3 regions of the Sphingomonas pollutisoli genome follow, and region 1 is predicted to be linked to each of the others. Evidence: predicted binding sites of a transcription regulator. Region 1 holds the regulator's gene; each other region holds the start of a gene.
The links. The regulator LexA, encoded in region 1, represses DNA repair genes until DNA is damaged. The targets are predictions, from matches to a motif close to GTTCCNCNCTTGTTCT.
Positions count from the first base shown of each region.

Region 2: PX554_RS21960 (LexA family protein) is a predicted target of LexA. The motif match lies at 7,540-7,555, and genes of this name have one in related genera.
Region 3: recA (recombinase RecA) is a predicted target of LexA. The motif match lies at 4,879-4,894, and genes of this name have one in related genera.

Region 1 is NZ_JARFNJ010000002.1:95,440-105,748, reverse strand. Features, by position in the region: gene gltX (glutamate--tRNA ligase) at 1-1,027, opposite strand, end outside; partial or broken gene PX554_RS03915 (ComEC/Rec2 family competence protein) at 1,056-3,173, shown strand; gene lexA (transcriptional repressor LexA) at 3,178-3,846, opposite strand; gene PX554_RS03905 (molybdopterin molybdotransferase MoeA) at 3,915-5,099, opposite strand; gene PX554_RS03900 (reverse transcriptase domain-containing protein) at 5,131-6,630, opposite strand; gene moaC (cyclic pyranopterin monophosphate synthase MoaC) at 6,990-7,466, opposite strand; gene trpC (indole-3-glycerol phosphate synthase TrpC) at 7,594-8,379, opposite strand; gene trpD (anthranilate phosphoribosyltransferase) at 8,376-9,371, opposite strand; partial or broken gene PX554_RS03880 (anthranilate synthase component II) at 9,479-10,051, opposite strand; gene PX554_RS03875 (hypothetical protein) at 10,189-10,309, shown strand, end outside.
Region 2 is NZ_JARFNJ010000013.1:71,040-81,348, reverse strand. Features, by position in the region: gene traF (conjugal transfer protein TraF) at 1-40, shown strand, start outside; gene PX554_RS22005 (conjugal transfer protein TraH) at 40-1,482, shown strand; gene PX554_RS22000 (conjugal transfer protein TraG N-terminal domain-containing protein) at 1,506-4,769, shown strand; gene PX554_RS21995 (hypothetical protein) at 4,750-5,004, opposite strand; gene PX554_RS21990 (hypothetical protein) at 5,121-5,477, shown strand; gene PX554_RS21985 (SOS response-associated peptidase) at 5,504-6,169, shown strand; gene PX554_RS21980 (HU family DNA-binding protein) at 6,214-6,495, shown strand; gene PX554_RS21975 (hypothetical protein) at 6,543-6,695, shown strand; gene PX554_RS21970 (hypothetical protein) at 6,670-6,864, shown strand; gene PX554_RS21965 (hypothetical protein) at 7,044-7,493, opposite strand; gene PX554_RS21960 (LexA family protein) at 7,610-8,023, shown strand; gene PX554_RS21955 (Y-family DNA polymerase) at 8,029-9,288, shown strand; gene PX554_RS21950 (hypothetical protein) at 9,291-9,599, opposite strand; gene PX554_RS21945 (response regulator) at 9,700-9,993, shown strand.
Region 3 is NZ_JARFNJ010000004.1:334,486-344,794, forward strand. Features, by position in the region: gene PX554_RS10840 (DUF1593 domain-containing protein) at 1-315, shown strand, start outside; gene PX554_RS10845 (M24 family metallopeptidase) at 319-1,584, opposite strand; gene PX554_RS10850 (dicarboxylate/amino acid:cation symporter) at 1,659-2,975, shown strand; gene PX554_RS10855 (glutathione S-transferase family protein) at 2,966-3,592, opposite strand; gene recA (recombinase RecA) at 3,714-4,802, opposite strand; gene PX554_RS10865 (response regulator) at 4,997-5,350, opposite strand; gene PX554_RS10870 (hybrid sensor histidine kinase/response regulator) at 5,367-7,781, opposite strand; gene PX554_RS10875 (M13 family metallopeptidase) at 8,215-10,263, opposite strand; gene PX554_RS10880 (DUF2062 domain-containing protein) at 10,309-10,309, opposite strand, start outside.

The sequences.
Region 1 (10,309 bases):
GCGCCGCGACCAACGCGGCCAGTCGGCCGTCGTCCGCCTCACGGATATAATGCCCGTTGAGGTTTTCGAGCTTCTTGAGGTCGAAGCGTGACGGCGACTTGCCGATGCCGTCGAGATCGAACCACGCGACCGCCTGCTCGCGGCTGATGATTTCGTCATCGCCGTGACCCCAGCCGAGCCGAAGCAGGTAATTATCCACCGCTTCGGGCAGCATGCCGAGTTCGTCGCGGTAATATTCCACGCCGACCGCGCCGTGCCGCTTCGAAAGCTTGCCCCCGTCCGGCCCATGAATCATCGGCACATGCGCGTAGATCGGCTCGGGCCAGTCCATCGCCTTGATGATCGGCAACTGGCGGAAGGCGTTGTTGAGATGATCGTCGCCGCGGATGACGTGTGTCACGCCCATATCGTGATCGTCGACCACCACGGCCAGCATATAGGTTGGTGTGCCATCAGAGCGCAGCAGGATGAGATCGTCGAGCTCGGAATTTTGAACGGTGATGCTGCCCTGGACGCGATCGACGATCGTCGTCGCGCCCTCGGTCGGCGCCTTGAGGCGGATGACGTAGGGCTTGTCGCCCGCTTCCGGCGCGCGGTCGCGCCACGGGCTGCGGACGCGCAGGGGGCGCTTGGCCGCCTCCGCCTCGGCGCGCATCGCCGCCAGTTCCTCGTGCGTCATGTAGCAGCGATAGGCGTGGCCGCTTTCGACCATCTGGTGCGCGACCTCGGCGTGGCGCGCCGCGCGTTCGAACTGGAACACGGCATCGCCGTCCCAGTCGAGCCCGAGCCACCGCATCGAGGTGAGGATCGCGTCGATCGCCGGCTGGGTCGAGCGCGCGCGGTCGGTATCTTCGATCCGCAGCAGGAACTTGCCGCCTTTGGCCTTGGCGTACAGCCAGTTGAACAAGGCCGTGCGCGCGCCCCCGATGTGGAGATAGCCGGTCGGCGAGGGCGCGAACCGGGTGACGATGTTTGCGGTTTCGGGCGTGCCGGACGTGGCCGCCGCGCTATCAGATGTTGCGCCCAACCGCGCTTGCTCCCAGACATGAGTATCGATGGCCAGCTTAGCCGCCGACGCCCCTAGCACGCGACCTTCGCCGCTTCAAATCGGCTGGCCGCCCGCTTGGGTGGCGGCGTTGGAGCGCTGGCTCGAAGCCGAGCGCGACCAACTGGTGCTGTGGCTGCCGGTAATGCTCGGCGCGGGTGTCACGCTGTGGCTGGAACTTCCCGATCCGTTGACGTGGACCGTCGCCGCGCTGGGGGCGGGGGGCGTATCGCTCGCGGCCGTGGCGATCGGACACGGTGGACGCGCCGGGCGAGCGCTCGCGGTGGCGGCGATGCTCGTCGCGTGCGGCGTCCTGCTCGTCTGGTGGCGCGCCGAGTCGGTCGGCGTCGCGCCGCTGGCCGGCCCGGTGCTGGCCCGGTTCGAGGCGAAGGTAGAGCGGGTCGACCCGATCGCGGCGCGCGATCTCGTGCGGTTGCGGCTGGCGCCGTCGCGCGTGCTTGCGGAAGGCGATCGTACCGCACCGGTGTTGCCGCCGCACCTGCGCGTCAATCTGGCCGTCGCGGACGTGCCGACGGGGCTGGGGGTGGGCGCGACGATACGGCTGCGCGCGCGGCTGCTCCCGCCGCCGGCGCCGGCGGTGCCGGGCGCCTATGACTTCGCGCGAGTGGCCTGGTTCGATGGGATCGGTGCGACCGGTCGCGGCATCGCCCCCGTGGCGGTGTTGATACCGGGCGAGGCGGCGGGGGGCGGCCTGCGGCAACGCTTGTCGCGCCACATTCAGGCGAGCGCGCCCGGCGGCGCCGGCGCGATCGCCGCCGCGCTCGCGACCGGCGACCAAGGCGCGATCCCCGAGAAAGACGCGGAGGCGATGCGGCGTTCCGGACTGGCGCATCTGCTTTCCGTGAGCGGGCTGCATATCACCGCCGTGGTCGGCGCGGTCATGCTGATCGTCGGACGGCTGCTCGCGTTGGTGCCGTGGATCGCGCTACGCTGGCGCGTGCCGTTGATCGCGGCGGGGGCGGGCGCGGTCGCGGCGATCGGCTATACGCTGCTCACCGGCGCCGAAGTCCCGACCGTGCGGTCGTGCGTCGCGGCGCTGCTGGTGCTGGTCGCGCTGGCAATGGGGCGCGAGGCGATCACGCTGCGGCTGGTCGCGGCGGGCGCATTCGTGGTGCTGTCGCTCTATCCCGAGGCGCTCGCGGGGCCGAGCTTCCAGCTTTCGTTCGCGGCGGTGGCGGCGATCGTATCGCTGCACGAGCATCCGGCGATCAAGCGCTGGTTCGGGCCGCACGAGGAGGGGCGCGGGCGGGCGATGCTGCGCGGGCTTGGCTCGTTGCTGCTGACGGGCGTCGTGGTGGAGCTGGCGCTGATCCCGATCTCGGTGTTCCATTTCCACCGCGCGGGCGTGTATGGATCGGTCGCCAATATCGTCGCGATTCCGCTGACGACCTTCGTGACGATGCCCTTCGAGGCGCTGGCGTTGCTGTTCGACTGCGTCGGCGCCGGCTGGCCGTTCTGGTGGGTCGCGGCGCGGTCGCTCGATCTGCTGCTGTGGATCGCGCATTCGGTGGCGGGGTTGCCGGGGGCGGTCGCGTCGATACCGGCGATGCCTGCGGGCGCCTATGCTCTGATGGTCGCCGGCGGGCTGTGGATCGCCTTGTGGCGGACGCGGTGGCGGCGGCTGGGCGCGGTGCCGCTGGTGATCGGCGCTGCATGGGCGGTGCTGACGCCGGCGCCCGATCTGCTTGTCACCGGGGACGGGCGGCACGCGGCGATCCGGACGGCGGGCGGCAACCTCGCGGTGCTGCGGGATCGGACCGGCGATTATACCGCATCGACCTTCGCCGAGAATGGCGGGGTCGATGCGGTGCCGCTGCTGATGTCCGAGCAGCCTGACGCGCGGTGCAGCCGCGATCTGTGCCTCGTTCGCCGCGGGGCTTGGCGAATCCTCGCCACGCGCAGCGCTTACTTAGTTCCGTCCGAGCAGCTCGTCCCGCTCTGCGCCGGCGTCGATATCGTCATCTCCGAGCGGCGATTGCCGCGCGCTTGCTCGCCGCGCTGGCTGAAGCTCGACGCCGCCACGCTGGCCGAGACGGGTGGAGTGGCGATCACCTTTTCGACCCGAAACATCGCTATCGTGAGCCACAGCGAGGACCGTCACCCGTGGCGGGTCAGTCGTAGCGGCGGAGCAGGCCGGCGAGCTTTCCCTGGATACGGACCTGCGCGGGGGCGTAGCGCTGGGGATCGTAGGCGCGGTTGGCGGGATCGAGACGGACCATCGCGCCCTCGCGGCGGAAATATTTGAGCGTCGCCTCGGCGTCTTCGATCAACGCGACGACGATCTCGCCGTCGCGGGCGGTCTCGGTGCGGCGGATCAGCGCGTAATCGCCATCGAGGATGCCGGCATCGACCATCGAATCGCCTGCGACTTCAAGCGCATAATGCTCGCCACCGCCCAGCAGCGCGGCGGGCACCGCGAGCATCGACTGGCCCTCGAACGCCTCGATCGGCACGCCGGCGGCGATGCGGCCGTGGAGCGGGATCTCGATCACGTCGTTGGCGGGCTCGGGCAGCGGGCGGAGGTTGGCGGGCGGCGCGACAGCCGCCTTCTTCGCGGCGGCGACCCGCTCGGGCATGCGCAGCACTTCGAGCGCGCGCGCGCGGTTGGGCAGACGGCGGATGAACTGGCGCTCCTCGAGTGCGCTGATGAGCCGATGCACGCCCGACTTCGACTTGAGATCGAGCGCCTCCTTCATCTCCTCGAACGAGGGCGACACGCCGGTTTCCTCCAGGCGATCGTTGATGAAGCAGATCAGCTCGTGCTGCTTGCGAGTGAGCATCGCGTTCCTCCGTCCGAACAGATGCGGAACCAATATGGAACGGTAGGATGCAAGTCAAGCGGTGTCCATCAGCCGATCGGCAGGATTTCGACCGAGTCGCCGGCGCTTGCCGGAGGCGCGTTCGGCGCGCGGATCACCAGGCAATCGGCGCGGGCGAGCGTGCGCAGCATCGAACTGTCCTGGATCGCGGCGACGTACACGCGGCCCCCGCGCGTCTCGGCGCGCAGGTAATCGGCGCGGTGATCGTTGGCGGGCAGGTCTTCGCCGAGGATCGCGGTCGCGCGGCGCGGCTGCGGATCGGCGGCGCCGCTCATGTGCGCGATCAGCGGGCGCAGGAACAGCGTCGCGGTGACGAACGCCGACACCGGGTTGCCGGGCAGGCCGAGCACGACCGCGCCGTTCAGCCGCCCGGCCAGCATCGGCTTGCCGGGGCGCAGCGCGATCCGCCAGAAATCGAGGTTGCCGCCCGCTGCCTCCAGCGCGGGTCGCACCAGATCATGATCGCCGACCGACGCGCCGCCGGTGGTGACGAGGATATCGGCCTCGACGGCAGCGAAGGCGGCGGTGATCGTGTCGAGCCGATCGGGCAGGATGCCGAGATCGATCACCTCGACCGGCAGATCGGCGAGCATCGCGGCGAGCATCGCGCCGTTCGATTCGGGCAGCGCGCCGGGCGGGAGCGGCGCGCCGGGCGCGACCAGTTCGTCGCCGGTCGCGACGGTGGCGACGCGCACGCGGCGGCGGACCGGGAGCGCGCCGTGCCCACCGGTCGCCGCGACCGCGATCCGCGCCGGGGTGATCCGCGCGCCGGCCGGCACGAGCACGTCGCCCGCGTGGAAATCGAGCCCCGCGCGGCGCACGTTGCGGCCGGCATAAGCGGGGCCGGCGCCGGTGACGCTGAGGATCGCGCCGTCGCGCGCGGCCTCCTCCTGCACCAGCACGCTGTCCGCGCCGGCGGGCATCGTCGCGCCGGTGAAGATGCGGACCGCCTCGCGCGCGCCGACGCTGCCCGCGAAGGGCGTGCCGGCCGCGCTCTCGCCGATGACGGTGAAGGGGCCGGGCAGATCGGCGAAGCGCAACGCATAGCCGTCCATCGCCGAGAGATCGGCATAGGGCTGGGTGCGGAGTGCCGCGACATCCGACGCGGCCCAGCGGCCGGCGGCGGCGCGGATCGGGACGGTTTCGGGCGCGACGGGTGTTGCGAGCGCGAGGAGGCGGGTGAGGGCGGAGTCTACGGAGACTAGGGGTGGCATGTTGAGGTCCGGGCCAGTTATATATTATTCGCTAGGAGAGGGCATGCGCAATTTCATGCGTCATTCGTGTCCGAACAATTTGTCCATAGTTTTTCAACTGGCCGCTGATCGGTTTACCTAACGGGCCGAATATTTCGATTGCCCGCCTAGCGTATGTCCAGAAAGTCCAAGTATCGTAGCTGGCTTTCGGGTCAAAATCTTCGACTCTTCCATAGCGCTGCATAAATTTCGCAGCGTTAAACTTGCTTTCTATATATGATTGATCTTTTTCTGGATATCGCCGTACCAATGCACGCGCCTCTGCGCGGATCGAGCGAGTGACCTTTCGGTAAAGTCTCGACATCGTGCTATCCCGCAAATAAGCTGCTTTGCCATCGTAACGGAAGCCGAGGTACTCTAGCCCATTTGTACCTTGTTCGCCGTGTATCTTTTTGAAGTCTTGTCCGCCAGGAACCGAAAAGTATCTCAATACAGATGTTTTGCTTTCTTTAATAAGAAGCTTTGACCCATGTTTCTTGATTTCATTCATAGCAAAGTCCCGAGCTGCAATTGCTTCAATTTCTTCGCCGGGAACAATAATGATTATATCGTCAGAATAGCGAAAGAATGTGCCGCCAACGGCATCTACGTACGCCTTCAATGCGCTATCGAAGTCGATAAGATAAATATTTGCTAACATATCGGAGATCGGTGATCCCTGAGGAATGCCGAAATCATTTTCGTTCGTTTCGATCAAACTAGCGAACGTGCCACCCTTTCCACATATTTTCTCGCGAAATTCGCTGTTTGAACATAGCTGCCGGGGCATGTCCTTAAACCCCGTGGTGTAAACGGGAATTTTACCAGCGCCTTTCGCTTCCCATGTAAGATAGCCGAGGCGTTCGTACGCCGCGTCTCGGTCGACGATCGAATATCGAGTGATCGCGCGAAACACTGCTCGGTGGTCACGGGGAAGTTCGGCCGTGCCAAGCAGGCTACACCACTTCTGTCGTAGCAATTCGTGATCGATGCTCTCAAAGAATGCGCTGATATCAAGCGTAACGACCGCCGCGTGGCCAAAATTCCGGATGACGTTGAAAGCATCTAAAGCGAAGTCGATGTTGGACTTCCCTTTGCCTGTAGGCGTTACCAGCTTGCGATAAGCAATCACGCTATGTTCGAGATCGCGCGCCCTTAGTGATGCTTCATACGGATCGCGAAGAATATGCCGATAGTACGAGTAGATATAAGCGTCACGTCTGCTTGCGAAACGGAGCTGTCGAATCTTTTTCTTAGGTTTTCCTCCGACCTTATCGCGGAAGGGTTGCCACTTTTCCTCGAAGCGCATGAACGGGTAGAAGCTGTTGCGAGAAACAGCATCTGGATTTCGTACCAGTTCTTCAATATCTTTGTGGCGTATTGGCTTATCGAAATGTGGATAGTGTTTTAAAGACGGGGACCAGTCTACCACGCGCCCTCCACGAGAGGGGGGAAGAACATCCGCATCCCATACGGAATTTTCCTTTCGGAAGCGTTCCTCCCCCAGCACCACTATCAATCGAGCGCCATTAACACTCTGCTGGGACCGTTTTCGAACGATTTCGAGTATACTGAAACAGTATGGATCATCGAGACTTACGTCTTTGCCGATCCTTCCACATTCATTCTAACCAGCGAGGCAACTATGTACCAAACCAGCGCGAATTTAGCGGTTGACAGTATAAACAAACTACTCCTGTTCGCGTGAGCGTAAGGATACCGTATATCTAGCACGCGGCGACGATTCGTAAACTGTCGTGTAGAAGTTTTGGCACGCTGTTGCCATAAAGCCACAGTACGCTGCTACGGGCGCTTCGGATGCAATTGCCTCACGTTTATAAAGGTGTCGGTCGATCGGGATACCGCCCGGCATTAAACCTTCGCAGCCCGCCACTCGCCCGACTTCCCCCCGCGCTTTTCCAGCAGCCGCACGCCGGTGATGACCATCGCTTTGTCGATCGCCTTGGCCATGTCGTAGATCGTCAGCAGCGCGACGCTGGCGGCGGTGAGCGCTTCCATTTCGACGCCGGTCTTGCCCTCGGTCGCGGCGGTGGCGGTGACGGTGACGCCCTCGGCGTCGGGCGCGAGATCTACGCGCACACGCGTGAGCGGCAGCGGGTGGCAGAGCGGGATGAGGTCGCTGGTGCGCTTGGCGGCCATGATGCCGGCGATGCGCGCGACGGCGAGGACATCGCCTTTCAGCGCGGTGCCGTGGCGGATCGCGTCGGCGGCGTGCGCAGACATGGTGATGCGGCCGGTGGCGATCGCCTGCCGCGCGGTGACGGGCTTGCCGCCGACATCGACCATGTGCGCGGCGCCGGTTTGGTCGAGGTGGGTGAGGGCGGTCATGTGCGCTCCCCTTTCGGAAAGGTCGCGGGTGGGTTGGCCTGAGGGGATCGCAGCGTTTCCGCGCGGGCCGACCCACCCCTCGGTCCCCTCCCTTCCAGGGAGGGGAAGGGAAGTGCGGACGCCGCGCTCATCCCACCAGCGTGCGGGTGGCCGCCTCTAGATCGTCCTGGCGCATCAGCGCTTCGCCGATCAGGAAGCAGTGGATGCCGTGGTCTGCCATCGCATCGAGATCGGCGCGGGTGGTGAGGCCGCTTTCGGCGACGAAGGTGCAGTCCTTGGGCGCTTTCGACACGAGTTCGTAGGTGCGCGCGAAATCGACGGTGAAATCGCGCAAGTTTCGGTTGTTGACGCCGATCAGCCGCGACTTGAGCTTCATCGCGCGCTCCATCTCCTTGGCGTCGTGGACTTCGACCAGCACGTCCATACCGCATTCGGTCGCGCTCGCCTCGATCTCGGCGAGCAGCGCGTCGTCGAGCGCCGCCATGATGAGCAGGATGCAATCGGCGCCGAGCCCGCGCGACTCGGGCGCCTGCCACGGATCGATCATGAAATCCTTGCGCAACACCGGCAGCGTGCAGGCGTCGCGTGCGATGGTGAGATACTCGTCGGCGCCCTGGAACCATTCCTCGTCGGTCAGCACCGAGAGGCAGGCGGCGCCGCCGGCCTGATAGGCGATGGCGTGCGCGCGCGGATCGAAATCGGCGCGGATCAGGCCCTTGGAGGGGCTGGCCTTCTTGATCTCGGCGATCAGCGCGTGGCCGGTCTTCGCCTTGGCGTCGAGCGCGGCGCGGAAGCCGCGCGGCTTGGTACGGAGCGCGATGCGCTCGTCGATCTCGGCGAGCGAGGTGGTCGCCTTACGCGCGGCGACATCGGCGCGCTTGGTTTCGAGGATACGGTCGAGCACGTCGGTCATCGGTAGGCGATCCATCTGTCGAGCAGCGCGGCGGCGCTGCCATCGTCGAGCGCGGCGGCGGCGGTGTCCGCGCCTTCGCTCAGGGTGTCGGCGGTGCCGGCGACGATCAGCGCGGCGGCGGCGTTGAGGAGGACGGCGTCACGGTACGGGCCGGTTTCGCCGTCGAGCAGGGCACGGAGGGCACGCGCGTTGTGCGCGGGGTCGCCGCCGCGGATCGCGCTGAGCGGGTGGCGGAGCAGGCCGGCATCCTCCGGCGTGATGCGGTCGGCGATGTTGGGAATGCCGAGCGCGACGACGACGCTGGGGCCGGCGCAGGAGAGTTCGTCGAGCGACTCCTCGCCCGCGACGACGAGCGCCGCCTCGGTGCCGAGCTCGGCGAGCGCGGCGGCGTAGGTGGCGGCGTAATCGGGGCGGGCGATGCCGATGAGCTGGCGCGTCACGCGCGCGGGGCTGGCGAGCGGGCCCATCAGGTTGAAGATCGTGCGGCGGCCGATCGCGCGGCGGATCGGGGTGATGCGCTTCATCGCCGGATGGTGGCTGGCGGCGAACAGAAAGGCGATGCCGATGTCGGCGAGGCTACCCTCGGCATCGCGTGCGGCGCGGTCGAGATCGAGCCCGAGCATCTCGAGCGTGTCGGCGGCGCCCGCCTTGGACGAGGCGGCGCGGTTGCCGTGCTTGGCGACCGGCACGCCGCACGCCGCGACGACGATCGACACCGCGGTCGAGACGTTGAGCGTGTGGTGGCCGTCGCCGCCGGTGCCGCAGACGTCGATCGCGCCGGCGGGCGCTTCGATCGCGATCATGCGCTCGCGCAAGGCGCGCGCGGCGGCGGCGATCTCGATGCTGGTCTCGCCGCGGATCGCGAGGCCGGTGAGGAAGTCGGCGATCTCGGCATCGGGCGCGGTGCCGTCGAGGATCGCGGCGAACGCCTCGCCCGCGCTCTCGCGCGAGAGCGGCGAGATGGGGTCGGGGAGCAGGGCGATCGTGGTCAAATCCCCCTCCCGCTTGCGGGAGGGGTTAGGGGAGGGGGTGTCCGCACGAGCGGCGGTTGTGAGGAGGGCAGGTCCTCCCCCAGCCCCTCCCGCACACGGGAGGGGAGTTTGGTGGCGATCCCCGCTAGCCGCACGAAATTGGCGAGGAGGGCGTGGCCGTGTTCGGTGGCGATGCTCTCGGGGTGGAACTGGACGCCGTGGATGGGGAGCGTCGCGTGGCGCACGCCCATCACCGAGCCATCGTCGGCATGCGCGTTGGCGATCAGCCCCTCGGGCAGATCCTCGACGATCAGCGAATGGTAGCGGGTCGCGGTGAAGGGCGAGGGGAGGCCCTCGAACAGCCCGGTGCCGTCGTGGACGACGGGCGAGGTCTTGCCGTGCATCAGCCCGCCGCGCACGACGCGGCCGCCGAAATGCTGGCCGATCGCCTGATGGCCGAGGCACACGCCCAGCAGCGGCTTGCCCGCCTCGGCACAGGCGGCGACGAGATCGAGGCTGATGCCCGCTTCGTTCGGGGTCTTGGGGCCGGGCGAGATCAGGAAGCCTTGCGCGTTGCTCGCGACCGCGTCGCGCGCGGAAAGGGCGTCGTTGCGGACCACCTTCACCTCCGCGCCCAGCTCCATCAGATAATGGACGAGGTTCCAGGTGAAGCTGTCATAATTGTCGATGACGAGGATCATGCCCCTCGCCATAGCCTTTGTGGCCGACAGCGCAACCACGCCCCGATTCCGCCGCCTTTTCGGACGATCCGCGCTGTAATAGGGGGGAGCGATTCGGGTGGGCCGAGCGTTCGGTTCACCCCAAGGAGATCAAGACGATGGTTCGCGCCCTGTTTCTCGCCGCCGCGCTCAGCCTGCCGATGACGGCGATCGCGCAGACCACGCCCGCGCAGACGCCGCCCCCGCCAGCCGCGCGGTCGGGCGACACGATCACCGCGG
Region 2 (10,309 bases), on a different contig from region 1:
CTTCACACTGACCAGCGTCAAGCCCGGGAGTGACTTCTGATGGTCCGCTCGATCGTCCGCTTCTGCGCCGCGGTTCTCGCGCAGGCCAGCATGATCCTCGCGATTGGAGGTCTCGTCGCGACGCCGGCGATGGCCGACGTCCAGGGCGAGATGAACAGCTATTTCAACAAGTCGGGCGCGGCCGCGAACGTGACCGGCCCGACCGCTTTCCAGGGGCAGTCGGCGGGCTATTACTCGGGTGGTTCGCTGTGGAGCCGATTTCCGCAGAAGTCGATCAACCCGGTCAGCGTCGCGCTCCCCAGCGCGCGCGGCGGCTGTGGCGGCATCGACCTGTTCGCCGGGTCGTTCTCGTTCATCAACGCCGACGAGATCGTGGCGATGCTCAAGGCGACCGCCAACAACGCGATCGGCTTCGCCTTCCAGCTCGCGATCGACAGCATCTCCGCGCAGATCGGCGGGGTGATGAAGGACATGAGCCAGCGCGTGCAGCAGCTGAACGCGTTCAACATGTCCTCGTGCGAAGCGGCGCAGCAGGCGGTCGGCTCGCTGTGGCCGGCGATGGACGGGGCGTCCTCGACGATCTGCCAGCAGGTCGGCGGGGCGAAGGGGTTCTTCTCCGACGCGGCTGCGGCGCGCCACGGCTGCACCAACAAGGGCGAGCGTGAGGATACGATCGCGCGTGCCGGCGACGATGCCGAATTGGTCCAGTCGAAGAATTACACCTGGTATGCGCTGAACGCCAAAAGCGCGACCAAGCCGTCCCGCGAATATGCCGAGTTCCTCATGACGATGGTCGGCACGATCATCTATGACGCGACCAAGGCCAAGGACAGCATGGGCGCGTTCCAGTTCATCGCGCCGGCCAGCTGGGACACCTATCAGGCGCTGCTCGACGGCACCGCCTCGGCACCGACCGATGTGTGGCAGTGCGACACGACCGACGACAAGGGGTGTCTGAAGCCCACGCCCACCAAGCTGAGCATCTCGACCAACGAGGCGCTGCGTACGCGCGTCCTGAAGGCGATGGACAGCATGTCGGGCAAGATCCGCTCCAACGCCGCGCTGTCGGGTGACGAGATCGCGCTGCTGGGCATGACGTCGATCCCGCTCTACAAGATCCTCGTCGTCAACGAGGCGGCGCACATGGGCCTCTCGGGCGGCGATCGCGCGACGCTCGCCGAGATGGTCGCGATCGACATGCTGATGTCGATGCTCGACCGGATGCTGGACACGATCTCGCAGGCGCAGGCGGGCGCGAAGTTCGTCTCGACCGACGAGTTCAAGGCGTGGCGCGCCCAGGTCGACAGCGTGAAGACCGAGCTGTCGCGGCGCAGCGAGAAGATGGCCGGGCAGATCTCCAATACCTACCGGGTGATCCAGTACACCCAGTTCATGGAATCCACCCTCAAGAACACCATGAGCCCGCAGTTGTCGGCTTCGCTCCGGTTCGGACGCGGCCTCAGCGCGCAGGGCTTGCGGTAAACGGCGGCAAGGGAGCGACGGCGATGGGCGGGCTCGAAGTCTTCACGATCGGCGGGGGCGAATATATCGTCAACGTCTTCAACGCGGTCGCGGCATGGACCGGGGGCGGGGGCTACCGCTCGATGCTCCAGGTCGTGATGGTGATGGGCTTCATCTACTCGCTGTTCGTCGTCGCCTTCTCGCTCGACTGGCGGGCGTGGTTCAACTGGTTCCTCCAGTCGACGCTCATCTACATGATGCTGATGGTCCCGACCGTCACGGTGAAGGTGACCGACCGGATCAACCCCGCGCTCGCGCCCTCGGTGGTCGACAACGTGCCGCTGGGCCTGGGCGTGATGGCCTCGTTTACGAGCCAGGTCGGCGACTGGATGACGCGCTCGGCCGAGACCGTGTTCGTCATGCCCAACGCGCTCGCGCTGACCAACAACGGCATGATCTACGGCGCGCGGCTGATGGACAAGGCACGCACGTTCCAGATCACCGACAGCGTGTTCCGCGCCAACCTCGATGAGCATCTGAAGCAATGCACCTTCTATGACGTGCTGCTCGGCTTCAAGGCGATGGACGACCTGACCAAGACCAGCAACCTGTGGGAGTCGATCGGGCCGGGGTCGCCGGCGCGCAGCCAGCGCTGGATCAGTTCGACCGGTCCCGGCACCACCGAAAATTCGATAATCCCGTGCAACGAAGCCTATTCGCGCATGGATGCCCAGTGGCAGACGGCCTACGACAAGGATCTGATCCCGTTCGCCAGGAACGCCTATCCTGGCATCGCCGACACGATCGCGGCGCAGCGCATTCGCGATGACCTGCCGGTGGTCGCGGCGCAGATGCACGGCACCTCGACCGATGCCTATTCGTACCTGAAACAGATCTCGATGATTGACGCGTTCCTGGCCGCGCGCGAGAGCTTCTCAGACGCCGGGTGGGACGCCTATGCGTCGCAGCGCGCGGACGCCCAGGCCAAGAACACCTACACCTCGATCGCTACGCAGGCGATGACCTGGGTGCCGCTTCTCGGCATCGTCCTGACGGTCGTATTCTACGCGATGTTCCCGGTGCTTTTCCCGCTGTTCCTGTTCCCCAGGACCGGCCTGCAGACGCTCAAGGGCTATGCGACCGGGTTCTTCTACCTCGCCTCCTGGGGGCCGCTCTACGTCATCCTGCACATGTTCGTGATGAGCAGGGCGGCGAGCCTCTATCACGCGGCGGCGCCGATCGGGCCGACGCTGCTGGTTTCGGACGGCATGGCGAGCGTCAATGAATCGATCTCGACGCTCGCCGGCTTCCTGATGATGAGCGTGCCGTTCATCGCCGGCGGGATGGCGCGCGGCGCGATGGCGATCGCGGGGCATGCGACCTCGATGTTGCAACCGGCGCACAGCGCGGCCGAACAGGCCGCGACCGAGCGCACCACCGGCAACTACTCGTACGGCAATACCTCATTCCAGAACCTGACGTCGGGCATGACCCAGGCGAACAAGTTCGACGATCAGCCCAAGTTCAATTCGGGCTATTCGGTCGGCACGTTCACCAACGCCGACGGTGGCGTGACGTACGGCTTCGCGGACGGGACCAACGCGTTCGATACCCGCCAGGGCATCTCGAACCTCGCATTCACGCCGACGCGGACCGCCGGGTTCGACAGCAGCATGAGCCGGGCGCTCTCGGACGGGCAGACGCACACCCAGTCGCTCCGCAGCGCGGCATCGCAATCCTGGAACGCGACGGCGACGACGGCGACGGATCTGTTGACGGCCGCTGAGCATCGGCGTGGTAGTTCGACCGAGACGGGGTCGGGGTTCAATAACAGCATCACCAGAATGACGGAGGCATCTCGGAGCCTTTCCACCGGACTGAGCAATCGCTTTGGTCTTAGTGAGTCCGATGCACAGCAAGTCGCCCGTGCTTCGCAGACCACAGGCGACGCGAACGCCGGCATAGAAGTTCTTAAGAAGTTGTGGGGCGTCACCGGAAGGGCTGGCCTCAGCGGTAAAATCGCATCGATCGCGACCGAAAATACGAACAGGACGCTGTCGGCCGATAACGCCTACGGGGAATTACAAGACTACATTACAAAGGAAACTAACTCGACGCAGGCCCGGGCAGCACGCGACGAATTCATGCGTGAATCTAGCACGAGCGGAGATAGCGAGGTTCGGTCGCTGTCGCAGAAGCTGGGCGTCAGCGTCGGGGAATCGCGGTCGGCGTCGTTGGAAGCAACTCGAGCCGAAGAGACGTTCCAGCGGGTCAGCAACGATGTCAGGGAGGCCTCGGCGCGGGGCTGGTCGCTCAATCGGAACGAGAGCCAGGAGTTTGTCGTGTATGCCCAGGAGCGGCTTCTCGGCGACGACACGCTGTCGCAGTTCGGGTGGACGCCAGGCATGGTCATGCCGCGCACGCCGCAACAGGAACAGGTGCGCGATATCCTGCTTGGCGAATTCATGGAGCGCCGCGTCGCATCGGTCCGCGACGAACTGGGTGTAAGCGTGCCTGAGCGTCTGTCGGGGCAGTTGCATGGCCCCGCATCGGCGACCCCGGGTGCGGTAAACCAATGGGGCAACCAGCGCGCAGCCGGTGTCAGGGCACAAGGACCGGACGTGTCGATCCGCGAAAGTTCGCGCGATCTCGACTTGGCCGGCAATGTCGCAGACGCGATCCCGAATGCGTCAGCGCGCATCACCCGTGGTGCATTCGAGGTCGGCAACGGTGTCGACGAGGCGAGAGGGACGGCGGGTCAGCTAGGTGACCATGTCCAAGAGCGCAATGATGCGTGGATCACGACGACACTTCCCGGTGTTGAGGGCGCGCGCAACTGGGTCCGTGACAATCTCGGGATCGGAGCTGGCACCAGCCATGTTTACGAAGTCCCGCGCGGTGAACGTGCGATGCTGCCGATTTCGGGGCGGCTGAGTTCGGGAATGGGTGGTCGGATCGACCCGGTCACTGGCGAGCCCGGACGGCATCACCGAGGGGTGGATATTGCCGCGCCAGCAGGGACGGAGATCCGCGCACCTGCATCGGGCCAGGTCATCCGAAACGACTTCCAGGCCAACGGGGCCGGCAATTATGTGGTCCTGCAGCACGGCGACGGGTCGCAGAGCAAATACTTCCACATGCAGGATCGGTCTGGCTTCCAGGTCGGCAGCACGGTCGAAGCTGGGGCGGTGATCGGGCGTGTTGGCAGCACCGGGAAATCGACCGGTTCGCACCTTCATTATGAATTATGGAAGGATGGCGCTCCGGTCGATCCGAGGCGGTTCCAGCTTAGGAATGGCCGGGAGTGAAGATGAAGGCGAAAGCCATTACTATTGCAATAAACACAAAGAAAAGCTTTGCATGTGAGTTGTCGCTCACTTCGGGTGGCTCAAATTCATCGTGTCTAGTGGCTTCAGCCAATGCCTCCCGGCCTACATGCGTCATTTGATCGTACATGTTGCTAGGATTGATATATCCGTTTGAAGACGAGCCACCGATTGGGAACCGATCCCAGTCCATCTGGCCAGGTTCGTGGTTCAACATGGCCGCTCCTTCCTCAATCCGTGGCTGACCGTGCTGGTCAGAATTAGGCTTGCAAAGCCTAGCATATCGGATTGAGTTTGGCGAGGATTTTCACCCGTACTGACGGAGTGGGCACGGTGGAGCAGGACGGCGAAAACCCGCGCACGATCGAACGCTACGAGGCGCTGCTGCGCGAGCATCTGCTGTTCTACGATGCGCTGCGTCTGCGCGAGCGCCGGCCGAGGAGCGCGGCGCAGCGCCAGTTCCAGGACGTGGCGTGGGGGAAGGCCGCGCCGGTCACCGATCACGAGTGCGCCTATGTCTGGCACCTGAAGGCGCGCGGGATCGCGCCGTTCAACACGCCGGCGCCGGCACCGCATATCGACGACGTGATGGCCGGATTCGACGTCGGCGCGCGGCCGGTTAGTGGCGACGTCGGCACGAAATGGGATAATGCCTGGCGCGAGTATCGTGGTGGCCGGGAGTTCTTCTAACCTGGGCACGATGAAGGAGCCGATCGATCTGCAACCGATATCGCCTGAGCGCCAAACAGGCCGCGGTGATGCGGGCGGTCGGATTCGAGCCGCCTTATCCCGAGGACGAGACCTACCCGGTGCCGCGCGAGATCTTCCCGACGGGCAAGAAGACAGCGCGCTACGGACTGGTCGTCAGGCGGGCAGGGGAGGGTAACCGTCCGCTCGAACCGGTCGCGATGGAATGGGGCTTCCCGACCAAGGTAGCGAGCAAGCGCGACCCGGCGGTCAAGCTGGACAAGTTCGTCACCAATGCGCGGAATCTCGCATCGTCGATGTGGAAGCCGTCGATCGCGAATCCCGATCGGCGCTGCCTGGTCCCGTTCACGCACTTCGCCGAGCCGCATCCCGACGGCGGGACGGGCGACGATGGCAAACCCCGCCAGATGTGGTTTTCGCTGCCCGACCAGCCCATCGCCTTCTTCGCCGGTCTGTGGCGGCCGACCGAGCGCGGCGATGCCTATGCCATCTGCACCACCTCTCCCAACGCCACCGTCGATCCCTGGCATCCCAAGGCAATGCCGGCGATCCTTCACCCTCGCGATTACACGGCATGGCTCGACGGCAGCTATGAAGACGCCCTGAAGCTCGTCCGCCCCTATGAGGGCGAGATGAGCGCGCAGGAGGCAACTCCCGATGGCGGCGCGACGTGAACCGGGCTAAGGCCGGTCCAATCATTCACCACCGGGACGTGTTCATGACGACGACATCCGATCTGGCCGAACAGCTCTCCAATACCCATGGCCTCGCAAAGGCGGACGCCAGGAAGGTCATCGATGCGATCCTTGCGAACATCACCGCGGCTGTCGCGACCGGCGAGGAAGTCAGCCTCAACGGGTTCGGCAAGTTCAAGCTGAAGGACACCCCAGAGCGCCAGGGGCGCAACCCGTCGACGGGCGAGGCGATCACGATCGCGGCGTCACGCAAGCTGACGTTCGCGCCGGCGAAGGCGGTCCGCGATCGGATGAACGGCAAGTGATAAACGGGCCAGGGTTTTAGAACGCTGGCCTAAACTGAGGGGACTTCATGGCCGATACCGCAGCCGACTACCGCGCGAGGGCAGCGGCCGACCTTGCCGAGGCCCAGCAGCTCGTTCTGCCCCATGCTAGGGACCGTATGCTGCATTCGGCCGATCGCTGGTCGAAGATGGCTGATGCGGCCGATCGCCGTGTCCGGTAACGAAAGCACGACGGTCGCGCTCGACGTGGCTAACTGGTCAGCGGTCCAGGCAATGGTCGAGCGTCTCGACGACAGGGCTGTGATAGCGATCTACGAGCTGGCCGAAGGCGCTGGTCCGGTCGCGGACCTCGCGGCCGCACAGATGGAAAAACGCAACCTCGACTATTGAGCCAAGTTAAGAGTTCGGCCGCTGGTTAAGCCGCTGTTGCCAAGCCGGCACAAGCCACGTTCCTGTTTTGTTCGATAATATATCTTATGTTAAATCAATGGCTTAGCAGATTTCCGGCATCGTTCTTGCAGAGACTGACGTGGCTTTTTCGCAGCTAAGGCTTGCCAGTCAGTCGCGAGTTAGCCGCGCCGTCGTTCTCGCGCGCGAGCGTGTCGCGGATCTTCGTAAAGATCCTGCAGCGCGCGCAGCCGAAACGCATTCCACCAGCGTTGCCAGCGATGCTCCTCGGCATCGTGGAGCATGTGACATCGCTGGCATAGCGCGGCGAGATTGCGCGGCGCGCTATTGCCAGGATCATGATCCAGATGCGCGCAGGCCAGCACGACATAGGTGATCCGCACGACGTCGAGCGCGAAGAGGTCGCCGACCTTCACCCGTCGCCCCTCTCCCGATCGCCAGCATCGCGCTTCGCTATCCCACCAGCGCCCATCGCCCAGATGCGCGACGTGCCGAAGATGCGGTCGCCGGCAGCGTTCGCAGCGCCCTCCTGCCCGCACGAACCGGATCTGGTCCGACAGCAGCGGCCAGTCGATCGGGTACAGCCAGCGGTTTTCGGGGCGGATCGGCATCCATGACTCTATGAGTCATGCGAAATGAGAACAAAAGGAAAATCTCGTTCCCTTCATGTTCTTATCCAGCATATCATGCGCGCATGTCCGCGTGTGTGATTCCCCTGTCCCAACCGATGCCGATCGCCGATCTGCCGCCAGCGTTTCGCCTGAGGGTGGTGAGCGCGGCCGGCGCTGGCTTCCCCTCGCCTGCCCAGGACTGGGAGGAAACCGCGATCGATCTCGTGGCGCTGCTGCGCCTCGACCGCGCCGCCAGCTTCGTGTTCCGGGTCAGCGGACAGTCCATGATCGACGCTGGAATCTATGATGACGACGTGGTGGTGGTCGATCGCGACGCCACGCCGGTTAGCGGCCGCATCGTCATCGCCGTGGTCGACGGGGGCTTCGTGATCCGCCAGTTGGTCTGGCGCGACGGCAAGCCGGTCCTCGAGGCCCGCAACGCGCGGATGCGCTACGACGCGGTGATCGCGGATGAGAGTGTCGAAGTGTGGGGCGTCGTCCGCGCCTCCGTGCGCAACCTGCAGGGCTGACCGCCATGTGGGCGATCGCTGACGTCTCCAACTTCTATTGCTCGTCGGAGAGGGTATTCGACCCGTCGCTGCGCGATAAACCGCTCATCGTGCTGAGTAACGGGGACGGCTGCGCCATCGCGCGCTCCGAGGAGGCCAAGGCGCTGCACATCAAGATGGGTGCGCCGATGTTCAAGATTCGTGATATCGTCCGCGAGCATGGCATCCAATACCGCAGCAGTTCCTACGAATTGTATGCCGACATGAATCGTCGCTTCAATCAGGTCCTCGCCGAGCACAGTTGCACGGTCGAGGTGTACTCGATCGACGAATCGTTCTTTCGCCTGCCGGTGCTCCCGAACGGCCTGGGCGACGTGGCGGCCGCGCACCGCGTGATCGCGGCCGTCAAGCGTGCGACGGGCCTGCCGATCCGCATCGGGCTTGGCCCGACCCGGACGCTGAGCAAGGTTGCCAACGCCCTCGCCAAGGCGTCGGAGAAGGTCTGGAAGGGCGTGGTCGACCTGCACGACATCGAGCTGCGGCGGCGCCTGTTCGCGCAATGGCCGGTCGAGGAGGTCTGGGGCATCGCGCGAGCGATGACCGAGCGGCTGCGACCGCTCGGCGTCAGGACGACGGCCGATCTTGCCGCCCTCCCCCCGGAGGTCGCGCGCGACGTGGGGACGGTGGTGCTGGAGCGGCTCGTGCGCGAGCTGAACGGCGTCGAATGCACCGATTTCGAGCCGGAGCCGCCCCCGTCCAAGGCGACCGCGGTGACCCGCTGCTTCGGTGAGCCGGTGCGCGAGGTCGCGGCGCTGCGCGAGGCGATGGTGCGCCGCGCGGTCCGCGCGGCCGAGAAGATCCGCGCGCAGGATCTCGCTGCCACCCGCCTGATCGCCTTTGCCCACGGAAGCCGGTTCAAGCCCAACGCGCCGTCCGCCTCGCGCATAGCGCGGCTGTCGCCGGCGACCAATGATCCGCGCGTGATCGGCGGTATGGCGGGCCGCATGGCGGATGTCATGTACGAAACTGGCGGCGTCTACACCAAGTGCGGCGTCATGCTCGAGGGGCTGGAGCCGATGACCGCGCACCAGGCCGACCTGTTCGCGGTGCCCGATCCGCGATCCCCTGCCCTGCTCGCCGCGATCGACGGGCTCAACGGGCGGTTCGGCCGCAACACGATGCGGCTTGCCTCCGAGGGCTTTGGCCAGAAGAGCTACGACACCAAGCGTGCTTTCAAGAGCCCGTCCTGGACCACGCGGATCGATCAGGTGCCGATCGCGCGGTGAGATCAATAGCGATAGCCTGCCTGCCGGCAGGCCGCTGCCAGCTTCATCACTCGCCCATCCTTCGCGCCGTACCGGCGCAACCGTGCGGAATAGCTGTCGCAATAGCTTTTCGCGCGAGCGGACAGTGGCACCCCGTTCGGACCTCGCGCGGTCGCCGCCCCGCCCCGTTCGGCATAGCCACGAGCAGTCGCTGACTGAACCTGGGTGCGCGCTTGCGCGCCCAGATCGACTGCGCCGGGCATGTCCTGCGCGCCGGCAGGGGTCGCGATCGCGAATATCCCGACCGTGAACACAGCAACCAGGCTACGCATTCGATGTTCTCCCTCGAATTTCCGTCAGGCCATCAACGATTTGGCGGCAGCATCGTGCCGGTCGCGGGAGCGATTATGGATACAGGCGGTTGTAGAGGTGATGAACACGTCGACCGTACCTTTCGCGCTCGCGGTCGATGACGTCCCGATCATCCTGATGGACATGACGCTGATCCTGGAGGACGCCGGCTTTCGCTGTCATGAGGCGATGGACGGCGATACCGCGATCGTGCTGCTGGAGGAGCAGGCCGACAACACCATCCTGCTGTTCTCCGATGTCGAGATGCCGGGATCGATCAACGGCTTTGCGCTGGCGCGTCATGTCGCACAGCACTGGCCCTGGATCGAGATCGTGATCGCCAGCGGCAATATCTGTAGGCGCTTGCAATCATAACGGCGCCTGCTCGCAAACAGCCAGATTTTCTGCTCACGCTATCTGCCACTGGCGCGTGGCAACCTGCTCAAATTATCTGCCAGTGTGCTCGCCATTATCCGCCGCTGCTTGCAAACGAGGCGTCGTGCTCACGCTTTCTACCAGTGGGTTCTCCAAACCCGTCGCCGGCAGACGCTTTTGCGAAGCACGTTTTCAGAACAGTTCTGACAAGCGGCGGGCAGCAGAAATGCGGTGCGGTCATGGCCCGCCGGCAAGGTCGTCAGAAAGGAAGGCTTTTGCGAACAGCGGGTGGCGCATAGAGCGGGCACAGATATAC
Region 3 (10,309 bases), on a different contig from region 1:
AACCACCCGCCCGAGGTGCGGCTGAGCGGGCCGGATCGGCTGACGGTGAAATCGGGCGAGCGGTTCGTGCTAAGCGCGGTCGACAGCACCGACCCCGATGGCGACAGCCTGAGCTTCCAATGGTTCCACTATCAGGAGATCGGCCATTGGCAGACGCCGATCCTCAACGGCATCGCCGCCAACATCCACACGGTCGACTTCACCGCGCCCAAGGTGAGCGAGCCGCGCGAGGCGCATTTCATCGTGCGGGTGACCGACAAGGGCACGCCGCCGCTGACCCGCTACAAGCGCGTGATCGTGACGATCACGCCCTGACCGTCACCCCAGCGGCGCGTCGATCGAGACGGGCGGCACCGAAAACCACTTCGGACCGCCCGGGGTCATGTGGAAACAATCCTCGAGCCGGACGCCGAACTTGCCCGGCAGGTAAAGCCCCGGCTCATCGGAGAAGCACATGCCGGCGGCGAGCGGCATCGTCTCGCCGTGGACGAGGTTGACGGGCTCGTGCCCGTCGAGCCCGATCCCGTGGCCGGTGCGGTGCGACAGGCCCGGCATCCGGTAGCGCGGGCCATAGCCGAGGGTCTCGTAGAAGCCGCGCACCGCATCATCGACCGCGCCCGCCGGCGTGCCGATCCGCGCCGCCGCGAACGCCTTGGCCTGGCCGGCGCGGACATGGTCCCAGACGGTGCGCTGGTCCTTGCTCGCGGTGCCGAACACGAAGGTGCGCGACACATCGGATTGATAGCCCTGAACGGTGCAGCCGCAATCCATCAGCACCACCTGCCCGTCCGCGACCACCTGCGGCGCACGGCTGCCGTGCGGATAGGCCGCCGCCTCGCCGATCAGCACCAGCGCGAATTCGGGATCGCCACCAAGCTTGCGGGTTGCGGCGTTCATCAGCGCGGCGATCTGCTCGCGCGTCATGCCTTTCTCGACGCGCGGATACACCCAACGATAGGCGGCGATCGTCACGTCGGTCGCACGCTGCATCAGCGCGATCTCGGGCGCGGTCTTGACCATCCGGCAGCCGCGCACGACCGGATTGGCCGAAACGATCCTGGCGTCGGGCATGGCGCGCGCGAGACCATCGACCGCGAAGTAGCGCACCGTCTCCTCGATCCCGACCGCGCGGCTGGCGAGACCGCGCTCGCGTAGGAAGCCGGCGACGAACTTGAGCGGGTCTTCGTCTTCCTGCCACACACGCACATCGCACGGAATGGCGAGCGTCTGGCGCACCGAGGGTTCCTCGAAGAACGGGGTGACGATGCACGGATCGCCCTCGACCGGCAGGATCGCGGCGGTCAGCCGCTCGCTGCGATGCCAGGCGACGCCGGTGAAATAGATCAGCGACGATCCCGCCTCGACCAGCACGGCGCCGATGCCGTTCGCCTTCATCAGCGCCTGCGCGCGTGAGATGCGGGCAAGCCGTTCGGCGGCCGTTATCGGCGCCGCGTCCCTGGTGATATCGGCCAGGCCGGCGAGATCGGGCTCGGCCGCGCGGACGGCATGCGTCGCGGCGAGCAAGGGCAACGCCCCCGCCATCTTCAACACCCTGCGGCGGCCCAGGAAAATATTTTGCTGCATCGGAACCCGATAGGACGCTTGACGGCGCCGGGGCAATGCCCTTCGCTATATACGGGGCCAGCGGGAGAATAGACTTGGCGAAGCGGTTGACGTGGTACATCCTCGGCGGGCTGGTGCTCGGCATCGTGCTCGGCTGGACGATCCACGCCGGTATCGATGACGGCTCACCCGACGCGGCCGCGCGGCTCAAGGGCATCGCCGGCTGGTTCTCGATCCTGACGACGGTGTTCCTGCGCCTCATCAAGATGATCATCGCGCCCCTGGTGTTTTCGACGCTGGTCGTGGGTATCGCGCACATGGGGGATACCGGCGCGCTCGGGCGGGTCGGGTTGAAGTCGGTCGGGTGGTTCATCGGCGCCAGCCTGGTTTCGCTGACGCTCGGGCTGTTGCTGTTCCACCTCACCTCGGATTTCGGCGACACGCTCGGGCTCAGCCCGCATCTCACGCCGCCCCCGGTCAACGCCGCGGTCGGGCTCGACGCGAGCGGATTCGATGTCGCCAAGATCATCACGCATATCGTGCCGAGTTCGATCGTCGACGCGATGGCGACCAACGAGATCCTCCAGATCGTGATCTTCTCGGTGTTCTTCGGTGTGGCGATCACCGCCGTCGGCGAGCGCGCGGCGCCGCTGGTTACGGCCGCCGAGGGGCTGGCCGCCGTGATGTTGCAGATCACCGATTACGTCATGCGGCTGGCGCCGATCGCGGTATTCTCGGCGATCACGGCCGCGCTGACCGAACATGGGCCGGGGCTGATCTTCAAGCTCGCCTATTTCATGGGCAGCGTCTATTTCGGGCTGGCGACTTTGTGGATCGTGCTCGGTGCGCTCGCCTTCGCGGTGATCGGCCGGCGCGCGGGGATGTTACTCCGCTACATCCGCGAACCGGCGCTGCTCGCCTTCTCGACCGCCTCATCCGAAGCGGCGTTCCCGCGCACGCTGGAGGCGCTCGATCGGTTCGGCGTGCCCGCCAAGATCGCCAGTTTCGTGCTGCCGCTCGGCTATTCGTTCAATCTCGACGGGTCGATGATGTACATGACGTTCGCGTCGCTGTTCATCGCCAAGGCTTACGGCATCCAGCTCACACTGGGCACGCAGATCGCGATGCTGCTGACGCTGATGGTGACGTCGAAGGGGATCGCCGGCGTGCCGCGCGCGAGCCTCGTCGTGATCGCGGCGACGCTCGGTCAGTTCGGCATTCCGGAGGCAGGGCTGCTGCTCATAATCGGGGTCGACCAGTTCCTCGACATGGGCCGCTCGGCGACCAACGTCGTCGGCAATGCGATCGCGGCGAGCGTGGTCGCGCGCTGGGAGGGCGATCTCGAGCCGCCCGCGCCGGCCGAGATCGAGCCGCCGCATGCGCCGAGCCACGGCTTCACGCGTCACGCGTAAGCGTAGGGCCCGCCTTTGGCGAGCGCGGCCTGATAGGCCGGGCGCGCGTGGATGCGATCGAGCCAGGCGATCGTGGCGGGCCGCGACTCATCGAGTCCGGCGCGGCTGCGCGCGGCCTCGAGCGGGAAGCTCATCATCACGTCGGCGGCGGAGATCGTGTCGCCAGCAAACCACGGCTGCGTCGCGAGGACGGTTTCGACATAATCGAGATGCACGTCGACCATCGGCCGGAATCGCCGACGCGCAGTGCGGCCGAACAGCGGCACGCGGCCGAGCACGAGCAGCACGAACAGCGGCGGCATCAGCGAGCCTTCGGCATAGTGGAGGAACTGGCGGTAGCGCAGCGCCGCGTCGCGGTGTGCGGGGGCGGCGAACCGACCGTCGCCTTTTTCGACGAGATATTCGACGATCGCGCCGGTCTCGACGAGGATGCGGCCGTCGTCCTCGATCATCGGCGACTTGCCGAGCGGGTGGAGGCGCTTGAGCGCTTCGGGCGCGAGCATCGTCTTGGGATTGCGGGCGTAGCGGCGGATTTCATAGGGCAGGCCCAGCTCTTCGAGCAGCCACAGGATGCGCTGCGAGCGGGAGTTCTCGAGATGGTGAACGGTGATCGTCATGAAACTCAAGCGCGGACGAAGGCGATCGGTTCCGGCATACTGAAAGGCCCGCCACAGGGGCGGGCCTTTCCGGGCTTTGCGGCGTCTGGATGAACGCCGCTTCGAATTTCAGCAAGCTCGCTCACATGTCGATGTCGTCATCCTCGGGGCCGGCCATCATCTCTTCGGCGACCTTGTCGGTACGGCTGCGGATGGCTTTTTCGAGACGCTCGCACATCTCGGTGTTTTCCTTGAGGAAATTCTTCGAGTTCTCACGGCCCTGGCCGATCCGGACGCTGTCGTAGCTGAACCACGCGCCCGATTTCTCGACGAGCCCGGCCTTGACGCCAAGATCGAGAATCTCGCCGATCTTGGAGACGCCCTGCCCGTACATGATGTCGAACTCCACCTGCTTGAACGGCGGCGCGACCTTGTTCTTGACGACCTTGACGCGCGTGGTGTTGCCGATGATCTCCTCGCGATCCTTGATCTGGCCGGTGCGGCGGATGTCGAGACGGACGCTCGCGTAGAATTTCAGCGCGTTGCCCCCGGTGGTGGTCTCCGGGTTGCCGTACATCACGCCGATCTTCATGCGGAGCTGGTTGATGAAGATCACCATGCAGCGCGAACGGCTGATCGAGCCGGTGAGCTTGCGCAGGCTCTGCGACATCAGGCGCGCCTGCAGGCCGACGTGGCTGTCGCCCATCTCGCCCTCGATTTCGGCGCGCGGCACCAGCGCCGCCACCGAATCGACCACCAGCACGTCGATCGCGTTCGAGCGCACGAGCGTATCGACGATCTCGAGCGCCTGCTCGCCGGTGTCGGGCTGCGAGACGATCAGCTCGTCGATGTTGACCCCGAGCTTCTTGGCATAGACCGGATCAAGCGCGTGTTCGGCATCGACGAACGCGGCGGTGCCGCCGGTCTTCTGAGCCTCGGCGATGACGTGCAGCGCGAGCGTGGTCTTGCCCGAGCTTTCCGGGCCGTAGATCTCGATCACGCGACCGCGCGGCAGGCCGCCGACGCCGAGCGCGATGTCGAGCCCGAGCGAGCCGGTCGAGATCGCCTCGACCTGCATCGTCTCCTTGGAGCCGAGCCGCATCGCCGAGCCCTTGCCGAACGCGCGGTCGATCTGTGCGAGCGCCGCGTCGAGCGCCTTCTGCCGCTCATCCGCGGCCTTTGTGTTGGAAGCTGCCATTTTGGTGTCGATGACCTTCAGTGATGCCGCCACGAGAGCCTCCGTCGCTAAACCGATGTGCCTGCGCATTCAATGCGTGTTGGAAGCGACGTATCCTATTTGTTCTAATGGAACAAGAGTGGAACAGATATTTTCCAACACGCGTCGTCCCGGCGAAGGCCGGGGCCGGCTTATGACTTGGCGATCGTCCCGCCACAGCGGCCCCGGGCTTCGCCGGGGCGACGGGTTTAGGCCAGTGCGTCGAGGGCCTTGCTCACACCGTCCATCGTGAACGGCTTGGCGAGCGAGGGGCGATCGCGGAAGCGTTCGGCGACGCTGTCGTGCGAGCCGCCGGTGGCGAAGACGAACGGGATGCCCGCCGCCGCGAGCGCGTCCGCGATCGGCAGGCTGGTTTCGCCGCCGCGCAGATTGAGATCGAGGATCGCCGCGTCGATGCCGCCGGCTTCGATGAGACCCATCGCGACCGACACGCAATCGGCGGTGCCGACCGGAACCTTGTCGAGAACCTCGAGAAAATCCTCGAGCATCATCGCGATCAGGGGTTCGTCCTCGACGATCAGGATATTGCGGGGTGCGGTCATGACGGGTCCATAACCATCAACTCGCGTCCGCGCCAAGCCCTTTCGCCCCCATCATCGCGCGCACCGCCTCGGCAAGTTGCTGCACGGAAAAGGGTTTGGCGAGGAAGGCGACGTTTTCGAGGTCGATCGATTTGCGCAACGTCTCCTCGGCATAGCCCGACATGAACAGGATCGGCAGGTCGGGATAAAGCTTGCGGGCGTGGCGCACCATCGTCGGGCCGTCCATCAGCGGCATCATCACGTCGGAGACGAGCAGATCGGGGCGCGGGTGGCTGGCGAGCAGTTCGAGCGCGGCCTCGCCATGCTCGGCGCCGAGCACGGTATAGCCCTGCCGGGTGAGCGCGCGTTCGGCGACGGCGCGGACCATGTCCTCGTCCTCGACGAGCAGAATCGTGCCGCTGCCCCACAGATCGAGCGGCTTGCCCGGCGGCGCGATCACCGTGTCGGCGACGGGGGCGGACGCGGTATGGACGGGGAGATAGATGCTGAACACCGCCCCCTGCCCCGGCTTCGAATCGGCGAAGATGTAGCCGCCTGATTGCTTGACGATGCCGTACACGGTCGAAAGACCGAGCCCGGTGCCCTTGCCGACATCCTTGGTGGTGAAGAACGGCTCGAAAATCTTGGGCAGAACATCTGGCGGAATGCCGGCACCGTTATCGGACACCTCCAGCCCGACATAATCGCCGACCGGCAGAATATCCGAGCCCATCCGCCGCACATCGGTCGCCGTCATCGCGAAGGTGCGGATCGAGAGCACCGCGCCCCCCTTCGGCGGCTTGGCCAGCATCGCGTCGCGCGCGTTGACGGCGAGATTGACGACCACCTGTTCGAGCTGCCCCGGATCGGCGCGCACCGGCGCGAGATTGCGGCCATGCTTCACCTTGAGCGTGATGCTCTCGCCGAGCAGCCGCTTGAGCAGTTGCGACACCTCCGAGACGACATCGGGCAGTTGCAGCACCTGCGGGCGCAACGTCTGCTGGCGCGAGAAGGCGAGCAACTGCCGGGTGAGTGAGGCGGCGCGGTTCGAATTGGCGCGGACCTGCTGAATGTCGTCATAATCGCTGTCGCCGGGCGAATGGCGCATCAGCATCAGGTCGCAGTGGCCGATGATCGCGGTCAGGATGTTGTTGAAATCATGCGCGACGCCACCGGCGAGCTGGCCGACCGCCTGCATCTTGGTGGCCTGCGCCACTTCGCGCTTGAGCCGGGTCTCCTCGCCATTGTCCTTGAGGCTCAGCAGCACCGCCGCATCGCCCAAGCCCCGCGCGCCGGCGATCGACAGCGCGACCGGCTCGTCGGGGTGATCCTTGAGACGGATGGCGAGATCGGTCGAATGGGTCGCGCCGCTTGCGAAACGGCGCACCGCATCGGCGATGACGCCCTTGTCCTCGCGCACGACGAGATCGCCCGGATAGACCGGCGGCGCGGCGGGATCGACCAAGGCGGCGCGCGCGAACGACTCGTTCATCTGGAGGAACCGCCCGTCGTTGCCGACCAGCGCGACGCCGAACGGCATCAGCGCGACGAGCGTCTGGACGTGCGCGCTGGCGCTCGCGCCGACGGCGGGCGCGCCGCTCTGCTCCTCGTCGATCAGCGCGACCAGCATCGGCGCGTCATCGCCCTCGACGAAGGGGATTTGCAAGACGCGCAGCGGGTTCTTGAGCATGCCCTCGCGCTCGAACCGCACCAGCCCGCGTTCGTCGGTGATGAGGAAGCGCGCGAAGTCGCGGCCCGTGATCGCGGCATCGGCATGCCCCATCGCGCGCGCGCGCAGCACGCTGTTGGCGGCAATGACGCGGCCGTCATGCCCGATCAGCGTGACCATGATGCCGGCGCGACCAAATTGCTCACCGATACGCCCGGCGACGAGTTCCTCGACGGTGGCGGCGAGATTGACCCGCATGGTCTGGCGGAAGCGCCACACGAGCAGATCCCCGTCCTCGCCCGCGCAGGCGATATCCGCGACGACACTGGCGCCGCGCGTGACCAGCCGGTCGAGCGTGGCGGTGCCATCCCGCCAGGCGCGGCGCCCGGCGACGCCGATCCGCTCGGCCCCGTCGCCGTCGAACGGCAGACCGGGCGGGGTCGGGAAGCCGCCGAACAGCGCCTCATAGTGATCGTTGGCGCAGACCAGCCGCCCCGCCCGATCGGTGACCGCGACCGCATCGGCGCTGGCGGCGGCGAGCGTGCGCGCGAGCGCCCAATCGGGTTCGGCGCCCTCGCCCGCGCTGGACGGGAACAGGCGCCGGAAGACGATCATCCCGCCGCCCCCGACAATCGCGGTGGCGAGGAAGGCGGCGGCGATCACGACGTTGCCGAGCAGGCCGAGGATCACGAGGGCGGCGACGATTCCGGTCGCGCCGGCGATCAGCGCCGCGTCGCGGGTTGGGTTCGAGTCGGCGGACTTGAGGATAGGAAGGCTGGCCATTCTTATCCTTCTTTGGCTAGGGTTGGGCTGCGAGGCTATCACATATCGGCGTGCGATGATCAGTCTCTGCCAATACAACTCCGTTCGTGCTGAGTAGCCGCCGAGTAGCCTGCGCAGCAGGCATATCGAGGTGGCGTATCGAAGCACACGCCCCGCGCGCAACCTGTGCTTCGATACGATGAGCAGGTCGGATCATCCCCCAGATGATCCTGAACATGCCGGGGGCATGTTCACCTGCTCATCTCGATACGGGCCTTCGGCCCTACTCGATCTCTACTCAGCACGAACGGGTGAATGGATCGTCACCCGATTTTAAAACTTGGTTCCCCCGCGAAAGCGGGAGTCCAGAGTAGCAAGAACCGTAGATCGTGTTCTGCTTGGCTCTGGGTTCCCGCTTTCGCGGGAACGCCGGATTGGGATACGTTACGTCCTGCTACCAGATCCGCACGCGCTGTTCGGGCGTGAGGTACAGTTTCTGGCCCGGCTTGGGCTTGAACGCGGCATACCACGGATCGAGGTTGCGCACGATGTTTCCGCGCTGTTCGGACGGGCTGTGCGGATCGGTGAGCAACCGCTGGCGCAAATTCGCCTCGCGGTAGTTACGCCGCCACACCTGCGCCCAGCCGAGATAGAAGCGCTGATCGGCGCTGAACCCGTCGATCACCGGCGGCGCCTTCCCGGCGAGCGAGGCGCGATAGGCATCGTAGGCGATCGTCAGGCCGCCGAGATCGGCGGTGTTCTCGCCGAGCGTGAGGTGGCCGTTGAGGTGCACGCCCGGCAACGGCTCATAGGCGTCATATTCCTTGGCGAGCGCCTCGGTGCGCGCGTTGAACGCCGAGACGTCGGCGGGAGTCCACCAGCTCGCGAGCTGGCCGTGCTCGTTGTACTTGGCGCCCTGATCGTCGAAATGATGCGTCAGTTCATGCCCGATCACCGCGCCTATGCCGCCATAGTTGACCGCCGGATCGGCGGCGGGATCGAAGAACGGCGGCTGGAGGATCGCGGCCGGGAAGACGATCTCGACCATCGGCGGGTTGGCATAGGCGTTGACCTCCATCGGGGTCATCCCCCACTCCCAGCGCTGGATCGGCTTGCCGAGATGGCCGACGTTATAGGCGTGGCTGAATGCATTGGCGCGCCATGCGTTGCCGAACGCGTCGCCCGCCGTGATGGTGAGGCCGCTGTAATCCTTCCACTGGCTCGGATAGCCGATCTTGGGGGTGAAGGCGGCGAGCTTGGCATGGGCGCGGCGCTTGGTCTCGGGTGTCATCCAATCGAGCTTGTCGATGCGCGCGTCCATCGCGGCGATGATGTTGTGGACGAGCGCATCGGCCGCCGCCTTGGTCTCGGGCGGGAAATATTTGGCGACGTAGAGCTTGCTGACCTCGTCATCGATCGCGCCGGTGGTGAATTGCACCGCGCGCTTCCACCGCGCCTCCTGCTCGGGCGTGCCCGACAGGATGGTGCCGTAGAAGGCGAAATGCGCGTCGTCGAACGCCTTGGGGAGTACGTCGGCATAGGCATCGAGCGAGCGGACCAGCAGTTGATCGCGCAGCACGCCGAGCGGCGCGGCGGCGATCAGCTTGGCGATACCGGTGACGGCGCTCGGCTGCGCGACGATGACGCTATCGACCGGCGCGCCGATGCCCGAGAAATAGGCGGCGAAGTCGAAGCCGGGCGCAGACTTGGCGAGCGCGGCGACGGTGAGCTTGTTGTAGGTCTTGTCGGCGTCGCGGCTTTCGGTGCGGGTCCAGCTTATCGTGGCGATCTGGGTCTCATAATCGACGATCGCCTTGGCGCGGCCCTCGGCATTGGGCTCGCCGGCGAGCGTGAGCATCTTGGCGATGTGCGTCTGATACGCGGCTTTGGCCTCGGCGAGTTTGGCATCCTTGCTCAGATAATAATCGCGATCGGGCAGGCCCAGCCCCGATTGCTGAAGGCCCAGCGCATAGACTTCGGGGTTCTTGTCGTCCTGATTGACGCCGCTCGCGAACGGACCGTCGATGCCGGCGCGGGCGGCCTCGGCGACCAGTGCCGCATAGCCGCCGCGCGTGGCGAGCGCCTTGATCTTGCCGAGCCACGGCTGGATCGGGGCGAGGCCCTTGGCGTCGATCGCGGGCCGATCGAGGAAGGTGGCGTAGGCGGTGCCGATCTTCGAGGCCGGGTCTTTCGCGGCAGCTTCGAGGATGCCGCGCGTGCGCGCCTCGGACAGGTCGGAGAGCAGGTTGAACGACCCGTAGTTCGATTTGTCGGCCGGGATCGGCGTGGTCTTGGCCCAGGTGCCGTTGCCGTAGCGGTAGAAATCGTCGCCGGGCGCGACCGAGCGGTCCATCCCCGCCTCATCGAAGCCGAAGGTGCCGAACTGCGGCTTGGCGGCCGGCGCGGCGGCGGGTGCGGCAGTCTGACTGGCGACCGGGCTGAGCGCGAAGCCGGCCAGGATCGTGGCGGACAGCAGCGCCGCGAGGGTAGAGGATCTGAACATGACGCACCCCGAAAAACCGTTTGGATGCGGTGTTCTACGCGAATGT